3 regions of the Aeromicrobium wangtongii genome follow, and region 3 is predicted to be linked to each of the others. Evidence: predicted binding sites of a transcription regulator. Region 3 holds the regulator's gene; each other region holds the start of a gene.
The links. The regulator LexA, encoded in region 3, represses DNA repair genes until DNA is damaged. The targets are predictions, from matches to a motif close to TCGAACANNTGTTCGA.
Positions count from the first base shown of each region.

Region 1: a site for LexA is predicted at 3,634-3,649, ahead of NQV15_RS03585 (HNH endonuclease signature motif containing protein). Genes of this name have one in related genera too.
Region 2: a site for LexA is predicted at 1,746-1,761, ahead of NQV15_RS05825 (HNH endonuclease signature motif containing protein). Genes of this name have one in related genera too.

Region 1 is NZ_CP102173.1:709,500-719,299, reverse strand. Features, by position in the region: gene eno (phosphopyruvate hydratase) at 1-562, opposite strand, end outside; gene NQV15_RS03600 (MazG nucleotide pyrophosphohydrolase domain-containing protein) at 598-1,326, opposite strand; gene NQV15_RS03595 (hypothetical protein) at 1,323-1,970, opposite strand; gene NQV15_RS03590 (APC family permease) at 1,973-3,472, opposite strand; gene NQV15_RS03585 (HNH endonuclease signature motif containing protein) at 3,668-4,957, shown strand; gene NQV15_RS03580 (1-acyl-sn-glycerol-3-phosphate acyltransferase) at 4,973-5,533, shown strand; gene mfd (transcription-repair coupling factor) at 5,612-9,148, opposite strand; gene NQV15_RS03570 (glycosyltransferase family 2 protein) at 9,208-9,800, shown strand, end outside.
Region 2 is NZ_CP102173.1:1,153,242-1,163,041, forward strand. Features, by position in the region: gene NQV15_RS05820 (GNAT family N-acetyltransferase) at 1-406, opposite strand, end outside; gene NQV15_RS05825 (HNH endonuclease signature motif containing protein) at 438-1,727, opposite strand; gene NQV15_RS05830 (acylphosphatase) at 1,838-2,104, opposite strand; gene NQV15_RS05835 (PHP domain-containing protein) at 2,131-3,159, shown strand; gene NQV15_RS05840 (RecQ family ATP-dependent DNA helicase) at 3,172-4,791, opposite strand; gene NQV15_RS05845 (hypothetical protein) at 4,836-5,552, opposite strand; gene NQV15_RS05850 (hypothetical protein) at 5,589-6,041, opposite strand; gene NQV15_RS05855 (hypothetical protein) at 6,204-6,710, shown strand; gene NQV15_RS05860 (flavodoxin family protein) at 6,758-7,210, opposite strand; gene NQV15_RS05865 (AAA family ATPase) at 7,303-8,241, shown strand; gene NQV15_RS05870 (DUF58 domain-containing protein) at 8,243-9,502, shown strand; gene NQV15_RS05875 (transglutaminase TgpA family protein) at 9,489-9,800, shown strand, end outside.
Region 3 is NZ_CP102173.1:2,256,164-2,265,963, reverse strand. Features, by position in the region: gene NQV15_RS11100 (class III extradiol ring-cleavage dioxygenase family protein) at 1-290, shown strand, start outside; gene miaA (tRNA (adenosine(37)-N6)-dimethylallyltransferase MiaA) at 303-1,232, shown strand; gene dapF (diaminopimelate epimerase) at 1,229-2,056, shown strand; gene hflX (GTPase HflX) at 2,053-3,462, shown strand; gene NQV15_RS11080 (ATP-dependent DNA helicase) at 3,515-5,443, shown strand; gene NQV15_RS11075 (selenium-binding family protein) at 5,485-7,062, shown strand; gene galE (UDP-glucose 4-epimerase GalE) at 7,121-8,086, shown strand; gene lexA (transcriptional repressor LexA) at 8,275-9,003, opposite strand; gene NQV15_RS11060 (SDR family NAD(P)-dependent oxidoreductase) at 9,087-9,800, shown strand, end outside.

The sequences.
Region 1 (9,800 bases), 1.5 Mb from region 3:
GGCTGTGGTAGACCTCGGCGCCCTGCTGCAGCGCCTCGGAGAACGTGGCGGCGCCGATCGGCGCGATCATGAACTCCTGGATGTCGACGTTGGAGTCGGCGTGCGAGCCACCGTTGAGGATGTTCATCATCGGGACCGGCAGCACGTGCGCGTTGGGGCCACCGACGTAGCGGAACAGCGGCAGGTCGGCCGAGTCGGCAGCAGCCTTGGCGGCCGCCAGCGAGACGCCCAGGATCGCGTTGGCACCGAGGTTGGCCTTGTTGGGCGTCCCGTCCAGGTCGAGCATCGCCATGTCGATCGCGCGCTGGTCGTCCGCGTCGAAGCCGACGAGAGCCGGTCCGATCGTGTCGTTGACACCGGCGACGGCCTTGCGGACGCCCTTGCCGAGGTAGCGCTTGCCACCGTCGCGCAGCTCGACGGCCTCGAAGGCACCGGTCGAGGCGCCGGACGGCACCGCAGCGCGCCCGATCGTGCCGTCGTCGAGGGCGACCTCGACCTCGACGGTCGGGTTGCCCCGTGAATCCAGAATTTCCCGTGCTCCGACGGCGTCGATGCGTGCCAAGAGACTGCTCCTCATGAGTGAAAGAACGTGCAGGGTCAGCGTAGTCCCGGTGTGTCCACGCCCGGACTCGCCTCGCCGCCGGATCGCTCCTGCGCCTTGATGGCCTGCCACTGCGCGTCGATCTCGGCCGCCGTGGTCGGCAGGCTCTCGAGGGTCTCCGGCGCGAACACGTGCGGATTGCGGCGCACGAGCTTGGCGGCGATGCCGGCCGCAACGTCGTCGATGTCCCAGCCCTCCCCTTCGTCCGCGGAGGCCTCGGCCGCGATGCGGGCATGGAACACGACCTGCATCAGCAGGTCGCCGAGCTCCTCGCGCAGGTGCTCGGAGTCACCGGCCTCCAGCGTCTCGTAGGTCTCCTGGGCCTCCTCCAGCACGTACGGCGCCAGGGACTCGTGGGTCTGCTGCGCCGTCCACGGGCACTCACGCCGCAACCGGTCCATGACCTCGACGACGTCCAGCACCCCGGCGCCGGGAAGGTCGTAGGAGCCGAAGAGCACCTCGACGTCCCGGCCGGCCCCCTCCAGCTCGTCGGCGGCGGCCTGCGCCAGGACGGCGTCCCCGGTGGGGGCGATCCAGACCGAGCCCGGCTCGTACGGCGGAGGGCCGTCCAGCACCTGCACCGCGATGCCGGCCGAGACGATCGCCTGCACGTGCGGATCATCCACGGCAGCACGGACGACACTCGCCTCCCGCAGCGCGTCCCACGCGGGCAGCGTCAGGATCCCCGGCGCGACGCGGTGGCTGAGGACCAGGACGCGCATCATGCGCAACGCAGCGACCGGGGCAGCTCCTCGTCGACCGGGGCATCCAGGTCGACCGCGGTGACAGAGAGCGAGCCGGTCTCGGCGCGCTCCTGAGCCTTGGCGTCCAGGCCGAACCGCGGGGCGAACGACACGTCATTGGCCCCGAACGCCTTCAGGATCTCCTGCTGCCCCAGCTCGGCGAACTGCTCCTGGTTCTGCGCCGTCGCCTGCTGGTTGGTGTTCTTCTCGGCGAGGGCGATCGAGATGGCCGAGACCTCCTGGTTGTCCTCGATGACCTTGGCGATCTCGTCGGTGTCGGCGTCCGGGAACACCGCCTCGATCTGGTCGCGCTCCTCGGCGGTCAGCTGATAGCTCGCCTTCGGGATGGTGATCCCCTCGCTCTCGGCGAGGTCTCGGGCTACAACCAGCGACACCAGACCCACGACCGCCTGCCGGCGCACGTCGGAGTTGCTGACCGTCGTGACCCCCTGCTGACGAGCCGCGTTGGCGGTGATCGCGCAGTACGCGTCAGCGGTCTTGTCGAGCGTCTGCATCGAGATCGTCTTGCCGTCGACGACAGCCGCCGCTCCGGGGTGGATGTTGCCGCAGGCCGCCAGTGAGAGGCCTGCGAGGGCGAGCACGACTCCGCGCGTTCGGGTGACCATGGTCACAGGGTACTGGTGGTCTCGCTCTTGCCGAGGCGGGAGTGCTTGCGGCCGTAGGCGAAGTAGACCAGCAGGCCAAGCGCGAGCCAGACCAGGAACCGCAGCCACGTCTCGACGGCCAGATTCGTCATCAGCGCGATGCACAGCACTCCCGAGACGACCGGCATGAGCGGCACCTGCGGTGCGCGGAAGGGTCGCTTCATGCGCGGCTTGGTGCGGCGCAGCACGACCACGGCTATGGACACCACCAGGAAGGCGAACAGCGTGCCGATCGAGACCATCTCGGCCAGCACGGCGAGCGGGACGAAGGCTCCCAGGATCGCGACGGCAACCGTCGTCCCGACCGTGATCACCACGGGGGTCTGGAACTTGGGGTGGATGCGACCGATCGCGGGCGGCAGCAGGCCGTCGCGGCACAGGGCGAAGCCGATGCGGCCCATCGCGACGATGTCGACCAGGATCACCGACGTCAGGCCCGCGACCGCGGCCGTCCCGATGATGATGCTGGCCCAGCCGAGACCCGCTTGGTCGAATGCGTCGGCGAGCGGCTCGCCCGTGCTGAGGTTGGTGTACTTGACCATGCCGGTCAGCACGAAGCAGACGGCCACGTAGAGCACGGTGCAGATGATCAGGGTGCCGATGAGCCCGCGCGGCATGTCCTTGCCGGGGTTCTTGGTCTCCTCGCCGAGGTTGGCGACGGCCTCGAACCCCGAGTAGGCGAAGAAGACGATCGCGGCGGCCACGAGCACGCCGGTCACTCCGTAGGCGGTCTGGTCGACGCCGGTGACCCACTGCCACAGGGGCTGCTTGAGACCGCTGGCCCCCTCGACCTTCTCGCTCGGCGGGATGTACGGCTTCTGGTTGTCCATGTTCACGTAGAACAGCCCGACCGCGATGATGAACAGGCAGATCGAGACCTTGATGACCACCAGCGAGTTGGTCACGAGCTTGGACTCGCGGATGCCCATCGCGGCCACGATGCCCAGCACGATGACGATGAAGACCGCACCGAGGTTGACCACGCTGTCGTCCTCGCCGAAGAACGCCTTCGGCAGGTCGAACACGCCTTGCAGGTAGCCCGACCAGCCGCGGGCCACGACGGCGGCGCCGAGCGCGAACTCCAGGATCAGGTCCCACGCGATGATCCAGGCGAATATCTCACCGATCGTCGTGTACGCGTAGGTGTACGAGCTGCCGGCGGTGGGCACGGCTGCCGCGAGCTCGGCGTAGCAGAGCGCGGCGAGCATCGCCACGATGCCGGCGATGAGGAACGAGATCATGACCGCAGGTCCGGCGTTGTCCTTCGCGGCGGTGCCGGTCAGGGTGAAGATGCCCGTGCCGATCACGATGCCGATGCCGAATCCCATGAGATCCCACACCGTCAGCCGGCGGCTCAGCCGGGCGTGGTGGTCATCCCCGGAGGGATCGTCGTCGTTCTGGTGGATGACGTCATCGACATTCTTGGTACGGACGAGCTGCTTCCATGTCCCGGCATTGGCCATGCGAGAACGCTAGTACGACGGTTCCGATTCGCAACCGTGCGCGACGTGGTGGCGGCCACACCAGCAGTCGGTCGGCCACGAACGATGACGCCATTCCTCCCTGGGATTCCAGGATTTTCTTGGGCCGAGAGGGTTGCGGATCCTTCGGTCACCGACTAGGATCGAACATATGTTCTAGTCCATCGGAGTCCGTCCATGATCGTCGAGCAGCTGTCGTCCCTCACTGACGATCTTGCCGCGCTCGAGCCGTGGATGTTGACCGGTGGCGAGGTCAAGCAGGTCGCGCTCGCGGTCGTGAAGGCCCGCACCTGCCTGGACGCGGCGTTGTCGCGTCTTGCTGGGTGCGCGGAGGACATGGGCTTGGCCAAGGATGACGGCGCGACGTCGACGACAGTGTGGTTGGCGGGTGCGACGGGGATCAGCAAGGGCGAAGCCGCCAAGCTCGTCGGGCTGGCTCGCGTGAGCGGGGTGGAGGCCACTCAAGCGGCCTGGGCTGCCGGTGACCTGTCCACGGATCAGGCGGCCGTGATCATGAAGGCCATCGACGCGTTGCCCGACTGGTGTGGTGACGAAGAGCGGGCTGACGCCGAGGCGCATCTGATCCGGTTGGCCGGCGAATACGGCCTGGACGACCTGAAGCGACTCGCGAACCGCGTCTTGGAGGTCATCGACCCAGACGGCGCGGACGAGCACCTCGGTGAGCAGCTGCGCAAGCAGGAGCAGAAGGCCTGGGACGCAACGCGCATGTCGGTCAAGGACCGCGGCGACGGCACCACGCGGGGGTCGTTCATCATCCCGCAGGCCGATGCGGACACCCTGCGCGCAGCGCTTGAGGGGATCATCGCCCCACGTCGCACGGCGGCCAATGCTGAGCACCACGGCATGGGCGCCGACGACTGGCTGGCGCTGCCGAGGGACCGCAAGCTCGGGCATGCGTTCACTGAGCTGATCACCCACCTGCCCACCGACTCGCTGCCGGTCGCGGGTGGCTTGGCTGCGACCGTCGCGGTCACCGTGGACGTCGACGACTTGCGGACCGGGCAAGGCGTCGCCGAGAACACCTCCGGCACGACGATGTCAGCGCGGAAGGCCCAACGGCTGGCGTGCAACGCGCACCTGGTGGCGTTGTACCTGGAGAACGGGACCCGGGTCATCGACCACGGTATGACGAAAAGACTCTACGACCGGCACCAGCGCCTCGCGCTCGCCGTGCGCGACAAGGGATGCGTGTTCCCCGACTGCGACCGGCCCCCGGCATGGTGCGAAGCGCACCACCTGAGCTTCTGGTCCGAGGGCGGGCCGACAGACCTGAACAACGCGGCCCTGTTGTGCCACTTCCATCATTTTCTGGTCCACGAGGGCGAGTGGGAAGCGCGCATGGGAGCCGACGGGATCCCCGAGATCATCCCGCCACCCCGCATCGACCCCGAGCAGAGACCCAGGCGCCACGCCAGATTCACCCGACAACAACCCCGCGCCGCCTAGCCATAGGGTTGTCGCATGATTCGTCAGCGACTGGCCCGCACGATCGTCCGGCTGATGCGTTACCGCATGGTGGGCGAGGTGCCGCAGACCGGAATCCTGGTCGGCGCGCCGCACACGTCCAACTGGGACTTCGTCACGATGCTGCTCGTGATGTGGCACGGCGGCGCGCACCCGCGAGTTCTGGTCAAGAAGCAGCTGTTCAAGGGACCGCTCGGCTGGCTGATCACGGCGCTCGGCGGCGTGCCGCTCGACCGTGACAACGCCGGAACGGTCGTCCGCGAGCTGGTCGACGAGGCCGGGTCGGGCGAGTCGTTCCGTCTGATCCTGGCCGCCGAGGGCACCCGCTCCAAGGGTGAGTACTGGAAGTCCGGCTTCCTGCGCCTGTCCCGCGAGACCGGCCTGCCGATCACCCTGGCCTTCTTCGACCCGCCGACCCGGACGATGGGCTTCGGCCCGACCTTCCTGGCCAGCGACGACGTCACCGCCGACATGGACATCGTCCGGGAGTTCTACGCCGACAAGCACGGCATCCGGCCCAAGAACGCCACTCCCCCGCGCCTGCGCGAAGAGGGCTGAACCCGCTGAGTGGGACGTTCTGCGCGTCTGCCGCCGCGTGACGACGCGCGGAAACGTCCCACTCAGCGGGTGGGTGGGTCAGACGGCGGGGGCGGGGACCGCCGCGGGGACGAGGGTGTCGATGACCGTGCGGGTCCACTCCAGCAGCTCACGACCGACCAGCGGCGTGCCGCCGACCGGAGCGGTCTTCGGACGCGGCACCAGTGCGACCTCGGCCGCCACCTTGTAGGTGCTGCGCGGGTAGACGCGCGACAGGCGCATCTGCGCCGAGTCGGCCAGCTTGAGACCGCTGAACCGGATGTTCGGTCCGGCCGCGGTGACCTCGCTGAGGCCGGCCTCGCGGACCCGGACCCGCAACCGGGCGACGTCCAGCAGGACGTCGACGGCCTCGGGCGGCTCGCCGTAGCGGTCCACCAGCTCGACGCGGATCTCGTCGACGTCCGACAGCGCGCGGACATCCGCGAGCCTCTTGTACATCTCGAGTCGCAGGCGTTCGCTGCCGACGTAGTCGTGCGGCAGGTGGGCCTCGATCGGCAGCTCGATCTTGACCTCGCGCTCAGGCTCGGCATCGCCACGGAACTCCGCGACGGCCTCGCCGACCAGCCGCACGTACAGGTCGAAGCCGACATCGGCGATGTGCCCGGACTGCTCGCCGCCGAGCAGGTTGCCCGCACCGCGGATCTCCAGGTCCTTCATCGCGACCGCCATGCCGCCGCCCAGCTCGGAGTGCTGGGCGATCGTGGCCAGCCGGTCGTGCGCGGTCTCGGTCAGCGGCTTCTCCGGCGGGTACAGGAAGTAGGCGTAGGCGCGTTCCCGTGAACGTCCGACGCGGCCGCGCAGCTGGTGCAGCTGCGACAGGCCCAGGGTGTCGGCGCGCTCGATGATCATGGTGTTGGCATTGGACACGTCCAGGCCGGACTCGACGATCGTGGTGCAGACCAGGACGTCGTAGCGCTTCTCCCAGAAGTCGACCATGACCTCCTCGAGCTGGTGCTCGCCCATCTGGCCGTGGGCCGCGGCGACGCGCGCCTCAGGCACGAGCTCCTTGATCCTGGCGACGGCCTTGTCGATGCTCTGGACCCGGTTGTGGATGTAGAAGGCCTGCCCCTCGCGCAGCAGCTCGCGGCGGATCGCGGCGATGACCTGGCGGTCCTCGTAGGGCCCGACGAACGACAGCACGGGGTGCCGCTCCTCCGGCGGGGTCGCGATCGTCGACATCTCCCGGATGCCGGTGATGGCCATCTCGAGGGTTCGCGGGATCGGCGTCGCCGACATCGACAGGACGTCGACCGCCGCGCGCAGCATCTTCATGGCTTCCTTGTGCTCGACGCCGAACCGCTGCTCCTCGTCGACGATCACGAGACCCAGGTCCTTGATCTTGACGCCGGGCTGCAGCAGCCGGTGGGTGCCGATGACCATGTCGATCGAGCCGTCGGCCAGGCCGGCGAGCGTCTCCTTGCTCTCCTTCTCGGTCTGGAACCGCGACAGCGGCTTCATCGTGACCGGGAACTGGCCGAACCGTTCGGCGAACGTCGCGTAGTGCTGCTGCACGAGCAGGGTCGTCGGGACGAGCAGGATGACCTGCTTGCCGTCCTGGATCGCCTTGAACGCCGCACGCACTGCGATCTCGGTCTTGCCATAGCCCACGTCGCCGCACACCAAGCGGTCCATCGGGACGCTGCGCTCCATGTCGCGCTTGACCTCGTCGATCGTGACCATCTGGTCGGGCGTCTCGACGAACGCGAAGGAGTCCTCGAGCTCGGCCTGCCAGGGCGTGTCGGGGCCGAAGGCGTGACCCTTGGTCGCCTGACGCGCGGCGTAGAGCTTGATCAGCTCGCCGGCGATCTGACGGACGGCCTTGCGCGCCTTGTTCTTGCGGGTCGTCCAGTCGGCACCACCGAGGCGGTCCAGCGACGGCGACTCGCCGCCGACGTACCGGCTGATCTGGTCGAGCTGGTCCATCGGGACGAACAGCCGGTCAGCCGGTTGCCCGCGCTTGGACGGCGCGTACTCGATCACGAGGTACTCGCGGGCCGCACCCTGCACGACGCGCTGCATCAGCTCGACGTACTTGCCCACGCCGTGCTGCTCGTGGACCACGAAGTCGCCGGTCTTGAGCTCGAGCGGATCGACCTGCTTGCGGCGGCGGGCCGGCATCTTGCGCTCGGTGCGGTCAGCGGCGCGCTGCCCCACCAGGTCGTCGTACGTCATGACGGCCAGCTGCAGGGGCTGGGAGACGAAGCCGTGCTCGAGCTCGCCGATGCTGACCTGCACGACGCGGGCGGACGGACCAGTGACGGTGTCGTCCAGCGAGGCGGCCACCCCACCGTCGGTCAGCCACTCCAGCGTGCGCTGGGCCTGCCCGGTCGCCGGGGCCACGAAGACGACCCGCATGCCGCTCTCGGTCCAGCGGCGGATGTCGGTCAGCGCCGCCGTCGTGTCACCGCGGTAGGCCGCGGACGGCTCCATGTCGACGGTCCGAATCGCCTCGTCACCCTCGTCGTCCAGACCGAACGGTGACTGGGTGAACCAGGTGTGCCCCAGGCCGAGCGTCTCCTCACGCACCTCCTCGAGCGTGTGGAACGCCGCGGAACCGAGGTCGATCGGCGACTCACCACCGCCGGCGGCGGCCGCCCACGACGCCTGGAGGAACTCCTCGCTGGTCGCCACGAGATCGGCGGCACGGGCCCGGATGCGCTCGGGGTCCATCAGCACGATCGCCGACCGCTCCGGCAGCAGGTTGACGAACGACTCCATCTCGTCGGTCAGCACGGGGGTCAGCGACTCCATGCCCTCGACGGCGTGCCCCTCCGCCAGCTTGGAGAAGATCTCGGCCAGCGACGGATGGGCGGCGGCCAGCTCGGCGGCCTTTGCGCGCACCTCGTCGGTCAGCAGCAGCTCGCGACACGGCGGGGCCCACACGTGGGTGACCGCCTCGAGCGTGCGCTGGTCGGCGACCGCGAACCGGCGGATCTCGTCGACCTCGTCACCGAAGAACTCGATGCGCAGGGGATGTTCCTCGGTGGGCGGGAAGACGTCGATGATCCCGCCGCGCACGGCGAACTCACCACGCCGCTCCACCAGGTCGACGCGGGAGTAGGCGGCGCCCGCGAGGTCACGGACCACCTGCTCCAGAGCGACCTCGTCGCCCTTGCGCAGCTCGACGGGCTCGAGATCGGCCAGTCCCTTGACCTGCGGCTGCAGCAGCGAGCGGACCGGGGCCACCACGACACGCAGCGGCCCGCTCGCGGTCTCGGAGTCCAGCGCGCCGGGCGCGGTCGGGTGGACCAGCCGGCGCAGCACGGCCAGCCGCCGGCCGACGGTGTCCGAGCGCGGGGACAGGCGCTCGTGCGGCAACGTCTCCCAGGCCGGGTAGTAGGCGACCGACTCGGCACCCAGCAGCTCGCCCAGCTGGGTCGTGAGGTCCTCGGCCTCGCGTGCGGTCGCGGTCACGGCAAGCACCGAGGACTGCTGGGCCAGCGCGTTGGCCAAGAAGGGGCGCAGCGGTTCCGGGGCCCGCAGGTGCAGCTCCTGGCGTCCGTCGAGGCGGTCGGCCAGCGCCTGCGCGAGAGTCGGTTCGGTGGCTACGAGAGACGCGAGGGGCTGCAAGGTCATGACCTGCCCAATCTACCGTTCGCCGACAAGGTCGCTACCTCGCGTGCCACGATGTCAGCGTGAGCAGCACCCCGACGGCCGGGCACGGACAAGGGTTCCTCGCCAGCGTGGTGATCCCGGCGCACGACGAGGAGCGCGGCATCGCGCGCACACTGGCGGCGCTGCTCGACGGCAGCTGCACCCTGGACGTCCTCGTGGTCTGCAACGGCTGCACCGATGGCACCGCCGAGGTGGCGCGCGGATTCGGCTCCGCTGTCCGGGTGCTGGAGATCGCCGAGGCGTCCAAGACGGCTGCGGTCAAGGCCGGGAACGCCGCCACCGACGTGTTCCCCCGCGTGCACCTTGACGCCGACGTCACGCTGACCGGTGCCGATGTCATCCGCCTGATCGAGCCGCTGGGCAGCGGCTCGATCCTCGCCACGGCTCCCCGCCGGGTCATCGCCTCGGACGCCAGCAGCGTGGTCGTGCGGTGGTACTACGAGGTGTGGGAGCAGCTGCCGCAGGTGGCCGAGGGGTTGGTGGGCCGGGGGGCGTTCGCGCTGAGTCGCGCCGCCCAGGAGCGGGTCGACGCGCTGCCGCAGGTGATGAGCGATGATCTGGCCGTCTCGGACGCCTTCGGCCCGGACGAGCGGCTCATCGTGGATGCCGCCAC
Region 2 (9,800 bases), 1.1 Mb from region 3:
CGACAACGCGGTGCAGCCCCAGACGGTCGAAGCAGATGTCGAACAACGCGTCGATCGCCTCCGTCGCGAAGCCCTGCCCGTGGTACGCCGGGTCGAACGTCCAGCCGAGCTCGGCCTCGGACGCCGTGGCGGCACCCGCGACCTCCCGTTGGGCGTAGGCGTCCCGGACGGAGACCATCAGATCGGCGATGAGCCGTCCCTCATGCTCGACGATCACGGCCGTCGGCCCGTCGCCGAAGCGCTCGGCCAGCTCGCCGGGATCGGTGGTCGTTCCGCCGATCCACTCCGCAACTGATCGCTGCGACCGATAGGCGAAGATGCGCGGAATGTCGTCGGGCGCGAAGCGGCGCAGCTCCAGACGCTCCGTGCGCACCGGCCAGTCGACGACGTCCAGGTGGGAGCCCATGGTTCATGGTGGCAGCCGAACCGCCGAGCCGTCAGGCGGCGCGGGGTTCTTGCTGGGTGAATCTGGCGTGGCGTCTGGGTCTCTGCTCGGGGTCGATCCGAGGCGGCGGGATGATCTCGGGGATCCCGTCAGCTCCCATCCGAGCTTCCCACTCGCCCTCGTGGACGAGGAAGTGGTGGAAGTGGCATAGCAGGGCCGCGTTGTTCAGGTCTGTCGGTCCGCCTTCTGACCAGAAGCTGAGGTGGTGGGCTTCGCACCAGGCTGGTGGCCGGTCGCAGTCGGGGAACACGCATCCCTTGTCCCGGACGGCGAGCGCGAGGCGCTGGTGGCGGTCGTAGAGCCTCTTGGTCATGCCGTGGTCGATGACTCTGGTGCCGTTCTCCAGGTACAACGCGACCAGGTGGGCGTTGCAGGCCAGACGCTGCGCCTTGCGGGCCGACATGTCCGTGCCGGACGTGTTGGTGGCGACGCCCTGACCCGTCCGGAGGTCATCGACATCAACGGTGACTGCGACTGTGGCGGCCAGGCCGCCGGACTGCGGCAGCGCCCCTGTCGGCAGATGTGTGATGAGCTCGGTGAAAGCATGCCCGAGCTTCTGGTCACGACCCAGCGCCAGCCAGTCATCGGCACCCATGCCGTGGTGTTCGGCATTCGCTGCTGTGCGGCGTGGGGCGATGATTCCTTCCAGGGCCGCGCGCAGGGTGTCGGCATCCGCTTGGGGGATGATGAACGACCCTCGGGTGGTGCCGTCGCCGCGGTCCTTGATCGCCATCCGCGTTGCGTCCCACGCCTTCTGTTCCTGCTTGCGCAGCTGTTCACCCAGGTGCTCGTCGGCACCGTCGGGATCGATGACCTCCAGCACGTGATTGGCGAGCCGCTTCAGGTCGTCCAGACCGTACTCGCCGGCGAGGCGGATCAGATGGGCCTCGGCATCGCCGCGTTCTTCGTCACCGCACCAGTCCGGCAAGGCGTCGATGGCCTTCATGATCACTGACGCCTGATCCGTCGACAGCTCACCGGCGGCCCAGGCCGCTTGCGTGGCCTCCACCCCGGTGACCCGAGCCAGACCAACCAGCTTGGCCGCTTCACCCTTGCTGATCCCGGTCTTGGCAGCCAGCCATGCCGTCGTGGAGGTGGAGCCATCGTCCTTGGCCAGCCCCATGTCATCGGCGCATCCCGCCAGCCGCGACAAGGCGGCATCCATCGACGTTCGGGCCTTCACGACCGCGAGCGCGACCTGCTTGACCTCGCCACCGGTCAACGTCCACGGCTCGAGCGCAGCCAGATCATCACTCACCGATGACAGCTGATCCACGATCATGGACGGACTCCGAAGGACTAGAACGTATGTTCGATTCTACTCCTGGCCGACCGCTCGTGGCAAGGGTCTTACCCACATAATCTGCTGCAATCTCAGGAAATCTGGTTCTGTCAGCGGACCTCGAAGCCGATCTCGCCGACCGGCTCCTGCTCCGTCACCTGGACGTCGGTGACCTCGGCTCGCGGGGGTCCCACCCGGCACCACGTCACGAGGTGGTCGACCGCCTCGGCCGATCCCTCGAAGGTGGCCTCGACGGAGCCGTCCGGACGGTTCGCGACCCAGCCGGTCACGCCCAGCCGGTTGGCCTCGCTCTCGCACGACGCCCGGAAGAAGACGCCCTGCACGGTTCCGCGGACGATCACGTGTCGACGCTCCATGCCTCCACCGTAATAGGGTCGATCGAGTGGAGGACCTCACTGCCGTCGACGCCCTGGACGAGATCGCCTTCTGGCTGGAACGCGCGCAAGCCAAGACCTACCGCGTCGAGGCGTTCCGCAAGGCGGCCGCCGCGATCGCGCACCTGACCCCCGAGCAGGTCGCTGAGCAGGCCCGCGACGGCCGGCTCAAGCGCATCAAGGGCATCGGCGACCGGACGTTCGGCGTCGTGCAGCAGACCGTCGAGGGGGTGGTGCCGGACTACCTGGCCGAGCTGCGCGAGCAGGGGAGCGCGCCGCTGGCCGAAGGCGGTACCGAGCTCCGGGCGCAGCTGCTCGGCGACCTGCACAGCCACTCGAACTGGTCAGATGGCGGCTCGCCGATCGAGCAGATGGCGCGGACGGCGCAGTGGCGTGGACGCTCGTACCAGGTGCTGACCGACCACTCGCCGCGCCTGACGATCGCCAACGGGCTGAGTGCCGAGCGGCTGGCGGAACAGCTCGACGTCGTCGCCGAGGTCAACGAGGGCTTCGACGACTTCCGGCTGCTGAGCGGCATCGAGGTCGACATCCTGGACGATGGCGGCCTCGACCAGACCGACGAGATGCTGGAGCGGCTCGACGTCGTCGTGGCCAGCGTCCATTCGAAGCTGAAGATGGACGCCAAGGCGATGACGCGGCGCATGATGACCGCAGTCGCCGATCCGCACACCAATGTCCTCGGCCACTGCACGGGCCGGCTCGTGCAAGGCGGACGCGGGCAGCGTCCCCAGTCCGAGTTCAACGCCAAGGCCGTGTTCGCCGCGTGCGCCGAGTTCGACGTCGCGGTCGAGATCAACTCCCGCCCCGAGCGCCAGGACCCGCCGGACGACCTCATCGCCCTTGCGCTCGACGCCGGTTGCCTGTTCGCGATCGACACCGACGCGCACGCGCCCGGCCAGCTGGACTTCCTGGACTACGGCGCGGCCCGCGCGGACGCTGCGGGCGTCCCGGCCGAGCGCATCGTGACGACGTGGCCGGTGGAGCGCCTGTTGGAGTGGTCGCACGTCAAGCGCTGAACCAGGCGCGCGTCAGCGGGCGACGAGCAGTCCGTCGGACTCCACGAGATCCAGGTCCAGCGTCCGATACCCCTCCTGCTCGAACAGCACGACGACCCGGTCCCCGTCGTACTGCGCGATGCGCCCGTTGCCGAAGCTGGCGTGCCGCACCTCGGCGCCCAGCGGGAACGGCCGCCGGCTGGCGGACGTCGACGTGCCCGCGTCGCACGAGTCGCACCGACCGCAGGGATCGGGATGCGCCTCACCCAGCAGCTCCAGCACCAGCCGCCGCCGGCAGTCGTCGGTCTCGGCGTATCGCTGGACGAGATCCACCTCCGACTCCTGCATCGCGCGGAGGCTCTCGCGCATTGCGTCGACCCGGTCCAGGATCGTCTCGGTGTGGGCGCGGGTCGACAGCCGGACGCCGGCGCGGTCCTCGAGCACGGCGCCAGCCCGCTCCAGCAGGTTGAGGGCGGCGCGGGAGCGCCGGGGCGACAAGCCAGCGGCAGCGGCGATCGCCGCCGGACGTTGCGCCCCGCGCAGGTCTCGCAGCGTCACGACCACCGCGTACACATCACCATCGGACGCCCCGGCGACCGATGCGAAGTATCGGCGCAGGCCGTAACCGCCGGGGCGGGTGATGAGGACGGCCGACGCGGGCTGACCGTCCCGCCCGGCCCGGCCGATCTCCTGCCACAGCTCGTCGACGCTCTCGGGCGGGTCGACGTGGACGACCTGACGGACGTCCGCGCGGTCGATGCCCAGCCCGAATGCGGAGGTGGCCAGCACGAGTCGCGCCCCGCCGTCCCGGAAGCGGCGCAGGACGTCACCGCGCTCGGCGGGCCGCATGCCGCCGTGGTACCGGTCGACCTCGTACCCGGCCGCGGTCATGCGCTCGTGCAGCTCGTCGACCCGGCGGCGCGTCGCGGCGTAGACCAGCATCGCCCCTGCATCGGTGTCGTGCGCGTCGACCAGCTCCAGCAGCGCCTTCTCGGTGGCGTCCTCGTCGGCGGTGACTCGGGCCGACAGGTGGATCTCGGGCCGGTCGGCATTGCCGACGACCATGGCCATGCCGGGGGTTCCCAAGGCCTCCGCGACGGCGCGACGGGTGCGCGGCGGCGCGGTCGCGGTCAGGCCCAGCACGCGCGGCCGTCCCAGTCGCTCGATGACGCCGTCCAACGCAAGGTAGTGGGGCCGGAAGTCGACGCCCCACGTCGCCACGCAGTGCGCCTCGTCGACGGCGAACAGCCGCACGTCGGCGCGCAGGAGTGGGTCGAGGACGTCGTCATTGGTCGCCTGCTCGGGCGTCAGCAGGACGACGTCGAGCCGGCCGGAGGCTGCGTCGTCCAGCACCTGGCGGCGCCCGTCCAGGCGCAGGTTGCCGTTGACGGCCGCGGCCCGGAAGCCGCACTCACGCAGCCCGGCGAGCTGATCGGCCTGCAGCGACAACGTCGGGGAGATCACCAGTGTCACGCCGCCGAGCAGCCGGGCCGCCACTTGGTACACGAGGGTCTTGCCGCTTCCGGTCGGCAGCACGACGAGCGTGTCGCGCTCGGCGACGCTGCGGATCGCGCGCCGCTGGTCGGGATGCAGCTCGGCCGCCGCGGGGAGCAGCGGCCGTGCGATCCGGTCGATGTCGTCGTCGAGTGTCACCCTGACTGCCTACCCACCGCTCAGTGCGGCATGCGCCGGCGTGATCAGCTCAGGACGTCGGCCATCTCACGCACCAGCTCTGCGGTGACCTCATGGGGGATGCGTCCGGTGACCTCGTCATAGGTGTCGACCAGGCCGGCGAGGTCCTTGACCATCCGCCGCGCCCGGGCCGGCCCGTTGCCGCAGTCGGCGCGGCACTCGCCGGCCGCGATCCGGTGCGCGCCGACGAGCGCGGTCAGCGCGTACGCCTCGGCGGCCTCGAGCTCCGGCGTCATGGCGAAGGGGAACATCCGCGACATCGCGGTGTGGAACTCGACGTGCTCGGGGTCGAGCTCTCCGTGGGCGATGGGGAAGGACATGGCGGCGTGGAACGCGTCCCGCACATCGTCGTCGGTGCCCTCGCGGCCGATCCACGACTCGGCCCGCTCGACGGCCGCGAGCGCGCGCGGCCGGGCAGAGGGCTCGAGCAGGGCGATGACTTGACGGGCCTGGGTGATGCGCAGCCGGGCACGCAGCTCGGGGGAGTCCTCGGTCGTGCCGAACAGGCGGCCGATCAGCGGGACGAGGCGGGAGCGGTCGCCGTCGCGCAGCAGGTCATTGGTCGTCCGGGCCTCATGGGCCAGCAGCGGATGCGTGCACTCGGGACGGTCGCTCCACTCCTCGCCGGCCAGGAGCGACACGTACTCCATGACGCACGCCTCGCCCTGCTCGGCGTCGTGGGCGCCGGCGGACAAGGAGGGCAGGAAATCAGGCGTGGGCATGGCTCAAGTGTCCCGCGCCACGTCAAGCCGAGCGAGTCAGCTCGCGAACCACACCTTGGCGTCGCGGCACTTCTGCGGAGCCTGCTGGTACAGGGTGCTGGATGGATCGAGCCCGTCGGCGAAGCCGCCGCCCACCTCGACGGTGTCGCCGAGCTCGTAGAACGTCCCCTTGATCTTCACCCGCAGCGGATCAGGGGTCTCGACGTTGGTGCCGTGCGGCCAGACGACCACGGTGCCGGGCTCGCCGTTCTCGCCCGCCCAGCCGAGGCAGCCGCCGACGTCGGCCAGCGTGCCGCGGCCCAGGGCGGTGCGACCGACATCGGTCTTCTTGCCGACCAGCACCAGCGTGTCGCCACCAGCGTTGATGACCTTCTCGCCGCCACCGCGCACCACCACGACGGCGATGAGCACCGCTGCGAGTACCGCGACCAGGGCAGCGCCCGCGATCTTCCGGCGCCGGGAGGAGAGGTTCGCGTCAGTGGTCGACATGGCAGCCATTGTCTCAGGGCTACGGGCGGGGCCAGTCGCTCAGCTGGACCCGGAACCCCCGTCCCAGCAATGTGCCAACTGCCCGGCAACGGGCGGAGACGTCGTTGACAGCCCTCCGGGATGGGCGCACACTGGCGCCCACCCCTCGGACCAGGCGGAATCGTGAAGCCGTTCATCGTGGCACTCCTTGTCATCGCGGCCATCGGCGTGTCCAGTGCCGTGGTGGTCGCCGCGGCGAACGATGAGCAGGCTGTGGCCCAGGACGACCTGGCGGAGCAGGTGGCTGCACGCGCCGAGCAGCTGCGCGGGGGTGGCGCGATGGGCCGCGACGAGCGTTCGATCGTCGAGGCCTCACGGACGTCGACCAGAGCCCCTCGGAGCTTTCGCGAGCGCGAGAAGCTGCCGATCTGCGGCGAGATCGTCCTGACCTCGGTCACCGGTGTCGACCCGCGCGCGTTCGAGTGCCTCGTCTCGCCTGGCGCGGCGGGTGCCGAGCTCATTGTGCTTCGCCGAACGAACGAGGGCGATCCGATCGTGCGGTACTACCGGGTCGGTGGCAGCGTCGAGAACATCGAGGTTTTCGGTGACGACACCCTCGACAAGTTCGGCATGACCGGCTGGACCCGACAGGTCACGACGCTCGACCGGCTCGCGAAGCTTGGCCTGTGACGACGTGGACGGACTGGCCTCCTCAAGGGGGTAGCGACGTCCGACGCTCAGGACATGAGCGAGGCGGCGACCGTCGCGCCCAGGTCATGGGCCTGCGCCAGGTGGTCGTCATCGGGCTCTCCCAGGAAGCACAGCGGCTCGCTGACCTTCGCCCAGCCCAGACCGGTGGTGATCGACTCCATCGCCCGCTCCGCGCCGCTGGTGTCGCTGCGGCCGTGCACCCAGTACGAGAACGGACGCTTCTGCGTCTCCTGGCTGGCCCGGTCGAACGTGACGTCGAAGAAGTGCTTCACGGCGCCGGAGATGTACCCGATGTTCGCGCTCGTGCCGATGACGTAGCCGTCGGCGGCCAGCACGTCGTCGACCGTGGCCGAGAGCGCCTCGCGGACGACGACGTCCACGCCCTCGATGTCGTCGTGGTTCGCCCCCGCGACGACGGCCGCCAGAATGGCCTGCAGGTTGGGTGAGGGCGAGTGGTGGACGATCAGCAGGCGGGCCATGGCGCCACCGTACCCACCCCGGTCCCCGGATGGACGGCCCTGATTCACCTCGGTTCCAGTGCACGCTTGTCGTGATGTGCCTAACATCGGATATGGACTTCGAGACGGTCGCGCGCGCCATCCTCGGCAACATCGAGAAGGTCGTCGACGGCAAGCCGGAGGCCGCTGAGGCCGCACTGGTGGTTCTTCTGGCCGAGGGACACCTGCTGATCGAGGACGTCCCGGGGGTGGGCAAGACGGTTCTGGCCAAGGCGCTGGGCCGCTCGGTGAGCTGCTCGGTGCGACGCATCCAGTTCACGCCCGACCTGCTGCCGTCCGACATCACGGGCGTCTCGGTCTACAACCAGGTCGACCGCGAGTTCGAGTTCAAGCCGGGCGCGGTGTTCGCCAACATCGTGATCGGCGACGAGATCAACCGTGCTTCGCCCAAGACGCAGTCGGCCCTGCTGGAGGCGATGGAGGAGCGTCAGGTCACCGTCGACGGGACGACCTACCAGCTGGCGAGGCCGTTCACCGTCGTCGCGACGCAGAACCCGTTCGAGATGGAGGGCACCTATGCTCTGCCCGAAGCGCAGCGCGATCGCTTCATGGCGCGCATCTCGATGGGCTACCCCGATCCCGCCGCGGAGCTGGCGATGGTGCAGGGACGCGACGCCGACAACCCGTACGACGAGCTGTTGCCGGTCGCCTCGGTCGACGACATCACCGCCATGATCGCGATCGCGCGCGCGGTCCACGTGTCGACCGCGGTCGAGCAGTACGTCGTCGACATGGTGCAGGCCACCCGTGCCGATCCGGAGCTGAGGCTGGGGGCCAGCCCCCGCGCGACCCTCCAGCTCGTGCGAGCCGCCAAGGCCCGCGCCGCCGTGCAGGGACGCGACTTCGTGCTGCCCGACGACGTCGACGCCTTGTCGAAGGTGGTCCTCCCGCACCGGCTGATCGCCATGCGCGGGGTGTCGTCGGTCGAGGACGTGGTGGCCCGCATCGTCGCCGAGACCCCGGTACCGGCCGGTGCGGTCCAGCCGGGCTGACGTGGCCGGCCTCGGACGCGATCGACTGGTCGGTGCCGCGCGCTCCGTCGTGATCACGCGGCGCGGCATCGGTTTCCTGGTTGCTGCCGTCATCGCCTTCCTCGCCGCGCCCCTGCTGTCGCTGCCGGCGCTGCTTTACGTCACGGGCTTGTTGCTCGGCCTGGTGATACTGGCGGCGGCCTTCGTGTTCGTGGGGCACTCATCGGTGCTCATCGAGCGGTCGTTCACGCCGCAGGTCGTCTCGCCGGGGACGCTGTCGCGCGCGACCGTCCGCATCACCAACCTCTCGCTCCTGCCGTGCCTCGAGGCACGCTGGGAGGATCAGCTGCCGCCCCGCATCACGGGCGACGCCAGCGGGCTGCTGCCGCCGCTGGGCGGCAGCCGCAGCGGCACGGCACGCGCGACGTTCTCCTACACGCTGCAGGGGCTGCAGCGCGGCCGTCACGACATCGGTCCGTTGCAGGTGGACGTGCAGGATCCCTTCGGGCTGGTCTACCGGCGGCACGCCTTCGGGTCCGCCGAGCCGTTGACGGTGCTGCCGCGGCGGGTGGAGCTGCCGCCGATCTCCCCCCGTAGTGCGAGCGACGACGGTGCGACCCGTCCCGCCGCCCACAACGCCGGGGTCGGCGAGGACGACATCATCGCCCGCAGCTATCTGCCCGGCGACGCCCTCAAGCGCATCCACTGGAAAGCCACGGCACACCGCGCCGAGCTGATGGTCCGTCAGGAGGAGCAGCAGGTGACGCCGCGCTCGGCGGTCGTCCTCGACACGGAACCGACCAGCCAGGGGACGGCGCGGGACCGCAAGGCCAGGTGGGAGTTCTCGCCGGCGCTGGAGTGGGCGGTCGTGGCAGCGGCGTCGATCACCGCCCACCTGGTCCGCGCCGGGTACGTCGTGGCCCTGCAGTCCAGCGGCCCCGCGATCGACCGGGTGGTCGCCGACGGGCAGGACACGCTCGAGGACGCGATGGTCGATCTCGCGCTCGCCGAGCCCGAGACCGTGGACCGGGCCGGCCGGCACGACGTGGAGGGCGCGGTGTTCGCCGTGCTGGGTCGGCTGAGCCCCGAGCGGGCGCGCCACTGGGTCACGGCGCTGTCGACCTCACGCTCGGTCCTGGCCCTGGTCGCGCGCGGCTCGTCGGCGGAGGCGCTCGACATGCTGGACGGTGCCCGGTGGAACGTGGTGCAGTACTCGCCGGGAGACGACCTGGCCGAGACGTGGTCGCTGTTCGATGGGGAGCCGGCCCGTGCTGCGCGCTGATCCGGGGGCCGGCGCACCGGCCCGCAGCTCGCGGGAGAACTGGATCGATCACGGCATCCTGGCCCTCGCGCTGGTCCTGCTGCTGTCGGGCTTCTCAACCATCGTGGAGGGCCGCGACTGGTGGGTCACCACGATGCTCGTCGGAGCCCTGACCGGGCTGACCTGCGCAGTGCTCCGCGGGATCGGCTTCCGCTACGTGGCGGTGGTCGCGGTCGTGGTCGAGCTCTTGGCGGTGGCGTGGATCTTCGTCCCCGAGACGTTGCTCCTGCTCGTCCCCACACCGAGCACGGTCACGGCG
Region 3 (9,800 bases):
TCGTCATGGCCGACGGCACCAACACCCGTTCCGAAAAGGCGCCGGGGTTCTTCGACGAGCGCGCCGAGGACTACGACCGGGCCATCGCCACGGCCCTGCGTGACGGCGACCCGGCCGCGCTGGTCGCGCTCGATCCCGAGCTGGGGGCCGAGCTGGGGGCCGCGGGTGTCCCGGCCCTGCGCACCCTCGGAGCCCTGACGGCCGATGCCGCCGTCACGGCCCACCTGCGCGACGACGAGGCGCCGTTCGGCGTCGGCTACGTCGTGGCCGATTGGGTCGTGCGCGCCTGAGACAATGGGCCCATGCCCGGATCTGAGCGAGTCGTCGCCGTCGTCGGTCCGACTGCATCGGGCAAGTCATCGCTGGCCGTCCGCATCGCGCAGCGGCTGGGCTCGGCCGAGGTCGTCAACGCCGACTCGATGCAGCTGTACCGCGGCATGGACATCGGCACCGCCAAGCCGACGGCCGCCGAGCGGGCGATCGTCCCGCACCACCTGTTCGACGTGCTGGACGTGACCGAGACCGCGAGCGTCGCCGAGTTCCAGCAGCTCGCGCGGGACGCCATCGCCGACTGCCACGCGCGCGACGTCACGCCCGTGCTGGTCGGCGGATCAGCGCTCTACGTCCGCGCAGTGCTCGACCGCCTCGAGTTCCCCGGCACCGATCCGGCGGTCCGGGCGCGCTGGGCCGGTGAGCTGGAGCGTCGCGGCAAGAGCGCGATGCACGCCGAGCTGGCGCGGCGCGATCCCGCCGCTGCGGCGCAGATCCACCCCAGCAACGATCGCCGGATCGTCCGGGCGCTCGAGGTCATCGAGCTGACCGGCGAGCCGTTCACCGCCACGATGCCCGGCTACGACTCGATCTACCCGCACCTGACGATCCTGGGGCTCGACGTCCCCCGCGACGTGCTGGACGTCCGCCTGGCCGAGCGGGTCGAGCAGATGTGGGCCGACGGCTTCGTCGACGAGGTCCGGGCGTTGCTGCCGCAAGGGCTGGAGGACGGCCTGACCGCGAGTCGCGCGCTGGGCTACCAGCAGATCCTGGCCCACCTGCACGGACAGATGACCGAGGACGAGGCGCGGGAGGCCACGATCACCGGCACCCGCAAGTTCGCCCGCCGCCAGGACCGGCTCTTCCGCAAGGATCCGCGCATCCACTGGCTCCCGTACGCCGCCGACGACCTCGTCGACCAGGCCCTCGACGCGATGGGTCGCGCTAGGCTGGGGGGATGACCTTCGCATGGCTCAAGGGGCACGGCACCGAGAACGACTTCGTGCTGCTCCCTGACCATGACGGCTCCGTCCACGGCGACCTCGATCCGTCCTTCGTCGCGGCCCTGTGCGAGCGCCGCCGCGGCATCGGCGCCGACGGCGTGCTGCGGGTCATCCGGACGTCCGCGATCGGCCTGCCGTCGGCCGGCGAGTGGTTCATGGACTACCGCAACGCCGACGGGTCGATCAGCGAGATGTGCGGCAACGGCATGCGGGTCTTCGCGCTGCACCTGGTGCAGGAGGGCCTCGTCGACCCGAGCGAGCCGTTCGTCGTCGGCACGCGGGATGGGGACAAGGAGATCTCCTTTCGACAGGCTCAAGGGGCGGAGATCAGCGTCGACATGGGCGTCCCGCAGGTGCAGGGTGTCTCGAAGGTCAGCGCGGCCGGGAACACCTGGGAGGCCCAGGATGTTAGAACTGGCAATCCCCACGCTGTCGCCTTCGTCGACCGGCTGGGCGACGCCGGCACCTTGCTGACGCAGCCCGAGTTCGACGAGTCGGTCTACCCCGAAGGCGTCAACATCGAGTTCGTCGTCCGCGAGGGCGAGCGCCACGTGGCAATGCGTGTGCACGAGCGAGGCTCGGGGGAGACGCGTTCTTGTGGCACCGGCGCCTGCGCCGTGGCCGTGGCCACCGCGGTGGCCGACGGAGCCGAGCGACCCATCACCTATCGGGTCGACGTCCCCGGCGGTACCGTGCACGTCAGCTGGAACGCCGATGACCACATCGTTCTCACCGGTCCCGCGCAGATCGTCGCCCGGGGCACCATGGATTGGACTGCATGACCGAACACACCAGCACCTCGACGACCACCGGACCCGCGCCCCAGGGCGTCGACGGTCTGGAGCTCGAGGAGCGCAACTCGCTGCGCCGCGTGGCGAACCTGCGCACCGAGCTCGAGGACATCACCGAGGTCGAGTACCGGCAGCTGCGCCTCGAGCGCGTCGTGCTCGTCGGCGTCTGGACCGAGGGCACCGCGGAGGATGCGGAGAACTCGATGGCAGAGCTCAAGCTGCTGGCCGAGACGGCCGGCTCCGAGGTGCTGGACGCGCTGATCCAGCGTCGGCAGAAGCCCGACCCGGCGACGTACATCGGCTCGGGCAAGGTCGACGACCTGCGCGCCGCCGTCGAGGCGACCGGCGCCGACACGGTGATCTGCGACGGTGCGCTGGCGCCCAGCCAGCTGCGCAACCTCGAGGACAAGATCAAGGTCAAGGTCGTCGACCGCACCGCATTGATCCTGGACATCTTCGCCCAGCACGCCAAGAGCAAGGAGGGCAAGGCGCAGGTCGAGCTCGCCCAGCTGCAGTACCAGAAGCAGCGTCTTCGCGGCTGGGGCGGCAACCTGTCCCGCCAGGCGGGCGGCCAGGCCGCCGCCGGTGAGGGCATCGGTGGCCGTGGCCCCGGTGAGACCAAGCTCGAGACCGACCGTCGTCGCATCGAGATGAAGATGACCAAGCTGCGCCGTGAGCTCGCCGAGCTCAGCAAGGCCCGCGAGACCAAGAAGGGCAACCGCAAGCGCCACGACATCCCGTCGGTGGCGATCGCGGGCTACACCAACGCCGGCAAGTCCAGCCTGCTCAACCGGTTGACGGACGCCGGGGTGCTGGTCGAGAACGCGCTGTTCGCGACGCTCGACCCGACGACACGGCGCACGCAGACGTCCGACGGACGCGTCTACACCCTGTCCGACACCGTCGGCCTGGTCCGCAACCTGCCGCACCAGCTGGTCGAGGCGTTCCGCTCGACGCTGGAGGAGGTCGCCGAGTCCGACCTGATCCTGCACGTCGTCGACGGCTCCGACCCCGATCCGGAGGGCCAGATCGCCGCGGTCCGACAGGTCGTGCTCGAGGCCGGTGCCCACGAGATCCCCGAGATCCTGGTGATCAACAAGGCCGACGCCGCCGACCCGATGGCCATCAAGCAGCTGCTGGTGCGCGAGCCGCACGCTGTCGTGGTCAGCGCACGTACCGGCGAGGGCATCGACGAGCTGCTCAGCGCGATCGAGGCCGATCTGCCGCAGCCCTCGGTGCACGTCGATGTCGTCCTCCCGTACGCCCGGGGCGATCTGCTCAACCAGATCCACACCGAGGGCGAGATCGAGTCCCTCGACCACGAGGCGGACGGCACGCACGTCGTGGCCCGCGTCAACGGAGCCCTCGCCAGCGAGCTGGAGCCCTACACGGCCTGACCGGCTGTGGACGGGATGAGGGCCCGGAGGCCGAGCCCGGATAACCTAGGGTGTGCCCTCGATCCGTGACGTCCTCCACGCCGCCGTCGAGTCCGTCGGGGGGCAGGACCGTCCCGGGCAGATCCAGATGGCCGAGGCCGTCAAGAACGCCCTCGACAGCGGCGAGCACCTGCTGGTCCAGGCCGGCACCGGCACCGGCAAGTCGCTGGGCTACCTGGTGCCGAGCCTGCTGCACGGCAAGCGGGTCGTGGTCGCGACCGCGACACTGAACCTGCAGCACCAGCTGGTCGAGCGCGACATCCCCGCCCTCAAGGAAGCCGCCCGGGCCACGCTCGACAAGGTGCCCCACCACGCCGTGGTCAAGGGCCGCGGCAACTACGCGTGCCTGCACCGGGTCCGCGAGGGCGCGCCCGACGACCAGGGCACGCTGGTCGAGATCCCCGAGGGATCGCTGGGTGCCGAGGTGCTCGAGCTGCGCGAGTGGGCCGAGGAGCAGGCGGCCCGCGGCCACACGGGCGACCGGGACTCCGCGCCCGCGCACAACGACCGCGCGTGGCGCCAGGTCAGCGTCAACCACCGCGAGTGCCTGGGAGCATCTCGGTGCGCGCACGCGCTGGAGTGCTTCGCCGAGCTGGCCCGCGAGGACGCCCACAACGCCCAGGTGGTCGTGACCAACCACGCGCTGCTGGCCATCGACGCGATCGACGGTGTGCCGATGCTGCCCGAGTACGACGCGGTGGTCGTGGACGAGGCCCACGAGCTGGCGGCCCGCGTGACGCAGGCGTCCACCGACGAGCTCGACCCGGTCATCGTCGAGCGCGCCGCCCGCCGCGCGCGGGCCCGGATCAGCTCGGGGGAGGGCGATGACCTCACTGACGCCTCCGACGCGCTGGCCGACATCCTGGCCCGCACGGAAGCGGGGCGCATCGACGAGCTGCCCCAGCCACTGGAGGCGGTCCTGGCGCTGGTGCGCGACAGCGCCCGTGCCTGCCTCTCGGCGTTCCCCAAGGAGGACAAGAGCGAGCCCGATGCCGCCCTCCAGCAGGCCCGCGGCATGGTGGACGACGTCCGCAAGATCGCCGAGCGCATGGCCGCCAAGGGCGAGACCGAGGTCTTGTGGATCAGCGAGTTCAAGGGCAACAAGCAGCTGCACATCGCGCCGATCGACGTCTCCGGGGCGCTGCGTGACAAGCTCTTCGCCGACAAGACCGTGGTGCTGACCAGCGCGACCCTCAAGCTCGGCGGCGGCTTCGAGCCCGTCGCCCGCTCGCTCGGCCTGTGGGGCGACGACCCGCCGTGGACGTCGCTCGACGTCGGCTCGCCGTTCGACTACGCCAAGCAGGGCATGCTGTACGTCGCCAAGCACCTGCCCGCGCCGGGCCGCGACGGCCTGGAGGAGGCGCAGCTCGCCGAGATCACCGATCTGATCGAGGCCGCCGGCGGCCGGACGCTCGGCCTGTTCTCCTCGCGCCGCGGCGCGGAGAAGGCCGCCGAGGAGGTCCGCGAGCGGTTGCCCGATCTCGACATCTGGTGCCAGGGCGATGCGCAGCTGCCCGAGCTCGCGCGCCGGTTCGCCGAGACCCCCAGCGCATGCCTGTTCGGCACCCTCAGCCTGTGGCAGGGCGTCGACCTGCCCGGCGACACCTGCCAGCTCGTCATCATCGACCGCATCCCGTTCCCGCGGCCCGACGATCCACTGATGAGCGCCCGCCAGCGGCTGGTGGAGAAGCGTGGCGGCAACGGCTTCATGAGCGTCGCGGCGCAGCATGCTGCACTGCTGCTGGCGCAGGGCACGGGCCGCCTCATCCGGCGGGGGACCGATCGCGGGGTCGTGGCCGTCCTCGATCCCCGCCTGGTGACCGCACGGTACGGGTCGTTCCTGACCGCTTCGATGCCGGACATGTGGCGCACCACCGACCGGAATGTGGCACTGGCTGCACTTCGCCGTCTCGATGAGGCCGCTAACGCCGCTGACGGCTGATAGTGTCATCGAGTTGTTCGACCTATCACCACGGGGATCCTATGAAGTTGCGTGCCGTCCTGCTGGTTCCTGCCCTCGGGGCGCTTGTCGGTGGGGTGCTGGTCGCCTCACCCGCCCAGGCAGTTCGGGCGCAGCAGATCACCGGAACAGTCAGCGGTCCCGGCGGAGCCGGCACCGTCGGCCCCGTCCGCGTCGAGCTGCTCTCGGTCGTCCGCGGCGGCAACACCAAGGTGGTGCGCTTCGCCAACAACGTCCCCGACGGCGGCAGGTACTCCTTCAGCGTCCCGCTGAACGGCACCAAGAACAAGACCTCGCGTCCGTACCGGTTGCGCATCTCCGCGCCCGCCACCGCGGGCTCGGCCCGGTCCTGGTTCTGGCGCGGCAAGAACGGAAAGCCCACGACCGGTGGGCGCTACCTGCGTGACGCGACGGTCGTGAAGGCCACCAAGTACGGCGCGTTCCGGGCCGACTTCCGGTACACCACGCTCTCCGGCACCGCGCCGGCCGGCTCGCGGATCACCGTGGCCGCAGCACCCCCGTCCTACAAGGGCGGCAAGGAGGCCCGGCGGGAGCTGGACATCCCGGGCTGCGCGAACGTGTACGCGACCACCACGGCCTCGAACGGCACCTACCGGGTCGACTTCCTGCCCTACGGCTCCGGCGACAAGCGCTACATGGTCGCGGCCCGACTGGGTGATGACGAGCGCTGGAACAACAGCTTCGGCAGCTGCTTCGACGTGCAGAACTACCGCTACTCCCGGTCCAACATGCTGGCGCTGAACCCTGCCGGCACGAACCACCCGGTCGAGGTCGGCGCCAGTGGCAACCACCTGACGGTCAACGGCGCGTTCCGGGGCTTCAAGCCCACGGCGCAGGGCGACCGGTGGGTCAGCATCCGCGAGGCCCAGCCGGGCGTGCCGGTCCTGGCCTCGCCCGTCGTGGCGCAGAAGGCCACGACCCGCGCCGGCAGCGCGACGTTCTACAACCTGGCACCGGGTCGCTACTACGTCGAGCTGGGCCGCCGTACCGGTTGCGCCGACTGGTACCCGAGCCGGTTCACCAACAACAACACCTACTTCAAGGGCCTCGACCGCGGCCCCGAGCGCTGGAAGTCCTTCCCGTACCTGAGCAAGCTGTCGGGCGGCGCGAACAGTGGACTCGAGGGCATCGCCCGTCGGGCCAACCCCAATCCCGCCACGAGCGCCGAGCAGGGCAAGAAGCCGCGCGGCTTCAAGGGCTGGATGTACCGGACGCACTGCAAGGCGCTGGGCGCCGGCGGCATCAAGACGATCGACATCTCGGGCACCGGCAACAGCCGGAGCACCCGGGTGATCTCCAAGAAGGGCGCCATCGTCAAGGGCCACGTCAGCCGCGTCAAGGGCAAGACGGGCACCGAGATGATGGTGACGCTGACGTCGCAGGACGGCAAGCGCGTCCTGCGCACGGACCTGACCGACGGCCGCGGCAACTTCTACGTCGCCGGCCTGACCCCGGGCCGCTGGAAGATCACCCTCAACGCTGACTCCTGGCGTGGTATCGGCCGCACGTTCACCGGCAAGCACTACATCAAGGTCAAGGCCGGACGCACCTACAACGCGGGGCACCTGCGCTTCAAGTGATCACGGCGGACCACCGGCCCCGGGAACGTCCGTTCCCGGGCCGTGACAGGCTGGGGCCATGACTGTCCTCGTGACCGGCGGCGCCGGCTACATCGGTTCCCACATCGTGCGTGCCTTCGGCCTGGCAGGGCTGGACTGTGTCGTCGTGGACGACCTGTCCAGCGGCCACCGCGAGTTCGTGCCGGACGACGTGCCCTTCGTCGAGTGCTCGATCCTGGACTCGGCCACCGTCACCCGGGCGATGTCCGAGCACGGCGTCGACGCCGTGGTGCACCTGGCCGGGTTCAAGTACGCCGGCGTCTCGGTGCAGCGCCCGCTGCACACCTACGAGCAGAACGTCCAGGGAACCGTTGCGCTGCTGCGGGCCATGCACGAGGCCGACGTCGACAAGATCGTGTTCTCCTCCAGCGCCGCGGTCTACGGCACGCCCGATGTCGACCTGGTCACCGAGCAGACCTCGACCACGCCGGAGTCGCCGTACGGCGAGAGCAAGCTGATCGGGGAGTGGCTGCTGCGCGATGCCGCCAAGGCGTTCGGCCTGCACCACACCTCGCTGCGCTACTTCAACGTGGTCGGCTCGGCCGTCCCCGAGCTCTACGACACCAGCCCTCACAACCTGTTCCCGCTGGTCCTGGACGCCCTGGTCGATGGGCGCACGCCGCGCATCAACGGCACCGACTACCCGACGCCCGACGGGACGTGCGTGCGTGACTACGTGCACGTCGCCGACCTGGCCGACGCGCACGTGGTCGCCGCCAAGAAGCTGCTGGCCGGCGAAGACCTGGAGCCGGTCTACAACCTGGGCAGCGGCGACGGGGTGTCGGTGCGCGAGATCATGACCGCCGTGGCCGCAGCGACCGGCATCGACTTCGAGCCCGAGATCGCCGACCGCCGCCCCGGGGACCCCGCGCGCATCGTGGCCTCCGGAGAGCTGGCCACCCGGGACCTCGGCTGGACCATGAGCCACTCGGTCGAGGAGATGGTCCGCAGCGCCTGGCAGGCGCGCCAGAACCACCCCGCCTGACCGGCGCGGCGGACCGACGATGAGGATTTTGGGTAGCCAGGACTGCCCAAAACCCTCATCGTCGGTCCCGCCTTGGCGTGCGGATCGTGGTGGGGGACGCAGGATGATGGTTTTGGGTAGCTAGGACTACCCCAAACCCTCATCGTTGGTCCCGCCTCGCGGGACCGCCAGTCCGGTCGGGGCAGTGCTCAGACGCGCCGGATGACCGCGGTGACCTTGCCCAGGATCGTGGCGTGGGTGCCGTCGATGGGGGAGTAGTCGTCGTTGTGCGGCAGCAGCCAGACCTTGCCGTCCTTGCGCTGGAAGGTCTTGACCGTGGCCTCACCGTCGAGCATCGCCGCGACGATCTCCCCGTTCTCGGCATCGGGCTGCTGGCGGATGACCACGTAGTCGCCGCTGCAGATCGCCGCGTCGACCATCGAGTCGCCGGAGACCTCCAGCATGAACAGCGTCCCCTCGCCGACCAGCGACTTGGGCATCGGGAAGATCTCCTCGACGCGCTGCTCGGCCAGGATCGGACCGCCGGCCGCGATACGTCCCACCATCGGGATGTTGACCGCGCTGGGCATTGCGTCGCCGATGCCGGTCTCGTCGACCCCGCTGTCACCCTCGGGCGCGCCGCTCATCGAGCGGCGTGCCTTCAGGACGTCCGGCAGGAAGATCTCCAGGGCGCGGGGACGGTTGGGATCGCGCTTGACGTAGCCCAGCCCCTCGAGTGCCCGCAGCTGGTGGGCGACCGACGAGGTGCTGGTCAGGCCGACCGCTGCACCGATCTCGCGCATGCTGGGCGGGTAGCCGCGCTTCTCGATCTCGTCGCGCAAGAACTCCAGCACCTTGCGCTGGCGCGTGGTGAGGCCCGAGGAGTCGGCGGGGCCGTCGGGCAGCTCGGTGACGTCGGCGTTGCGATCATCGGTCATGGGGAAAGGCTATCCCGAACCGGGGCGCATGTTCAAACATATGTTCGATGGCGTGTCGCGAGGGGGTGGCCTAGGTTTTCGGCGTGAGCCAGCCCCGCGTGAGTCCCGGAACCCGTCGATCTGCCGTCGTGACGGGAGGTGCGCGGGGGATCGGGCGAGCGATCTGCGCCGAGCTGGTCGAGCGCGGCTACGACGTGCTGGTGACCGACGTCGACGCGGCGGGTGCGCAGCGGACCGCGACCGAGCTCGGCGCGCACTCCGGACTGGCGCTGGACGTCACGGACCCGGCGGCGAACCGGGCGGTGGCCGATCTGGCGCGGGAGATCGCACCGCTGGGTGCGTGGGTGTGCAATGCCGGCGTTGCCTTCGACGGCGACCTGCCGGAGCTGACCGACGAGCAGGTGCGTCTGACGGTCGACGTCAACGTGCTCGGCGTGATGTGGGGCCTGCGGGTGGCGACCGACGCGTTCCGCGCCCAGGCGAGCGATGGCGTCCCCGGCGGCGAGATCGGTGTGCTCGCCTCGCTCAGCGCGCACGCACCGGTTCCCGGCCTGAGCGTCTACGCCGCCACGAAGGCCGCGGTCCTCTCCGTCGTCACCTCGGTGGCCGCCGAGCTGCACGACGACGGGATCGGCGTGCACGCGGTGTGCCCCGACGGCGTCGCCACCGCGATGGTCGACGGCTTCGACGTCCGAGGCGGGGCCCGCGAGGCGCTGGCGGCCGGCGTCATGCTGACGCCCGAGAAGGTGGCCGCCGAGCTGGTGGGGATGTTCGGCACCGCGCGCGTCGTCAAGACC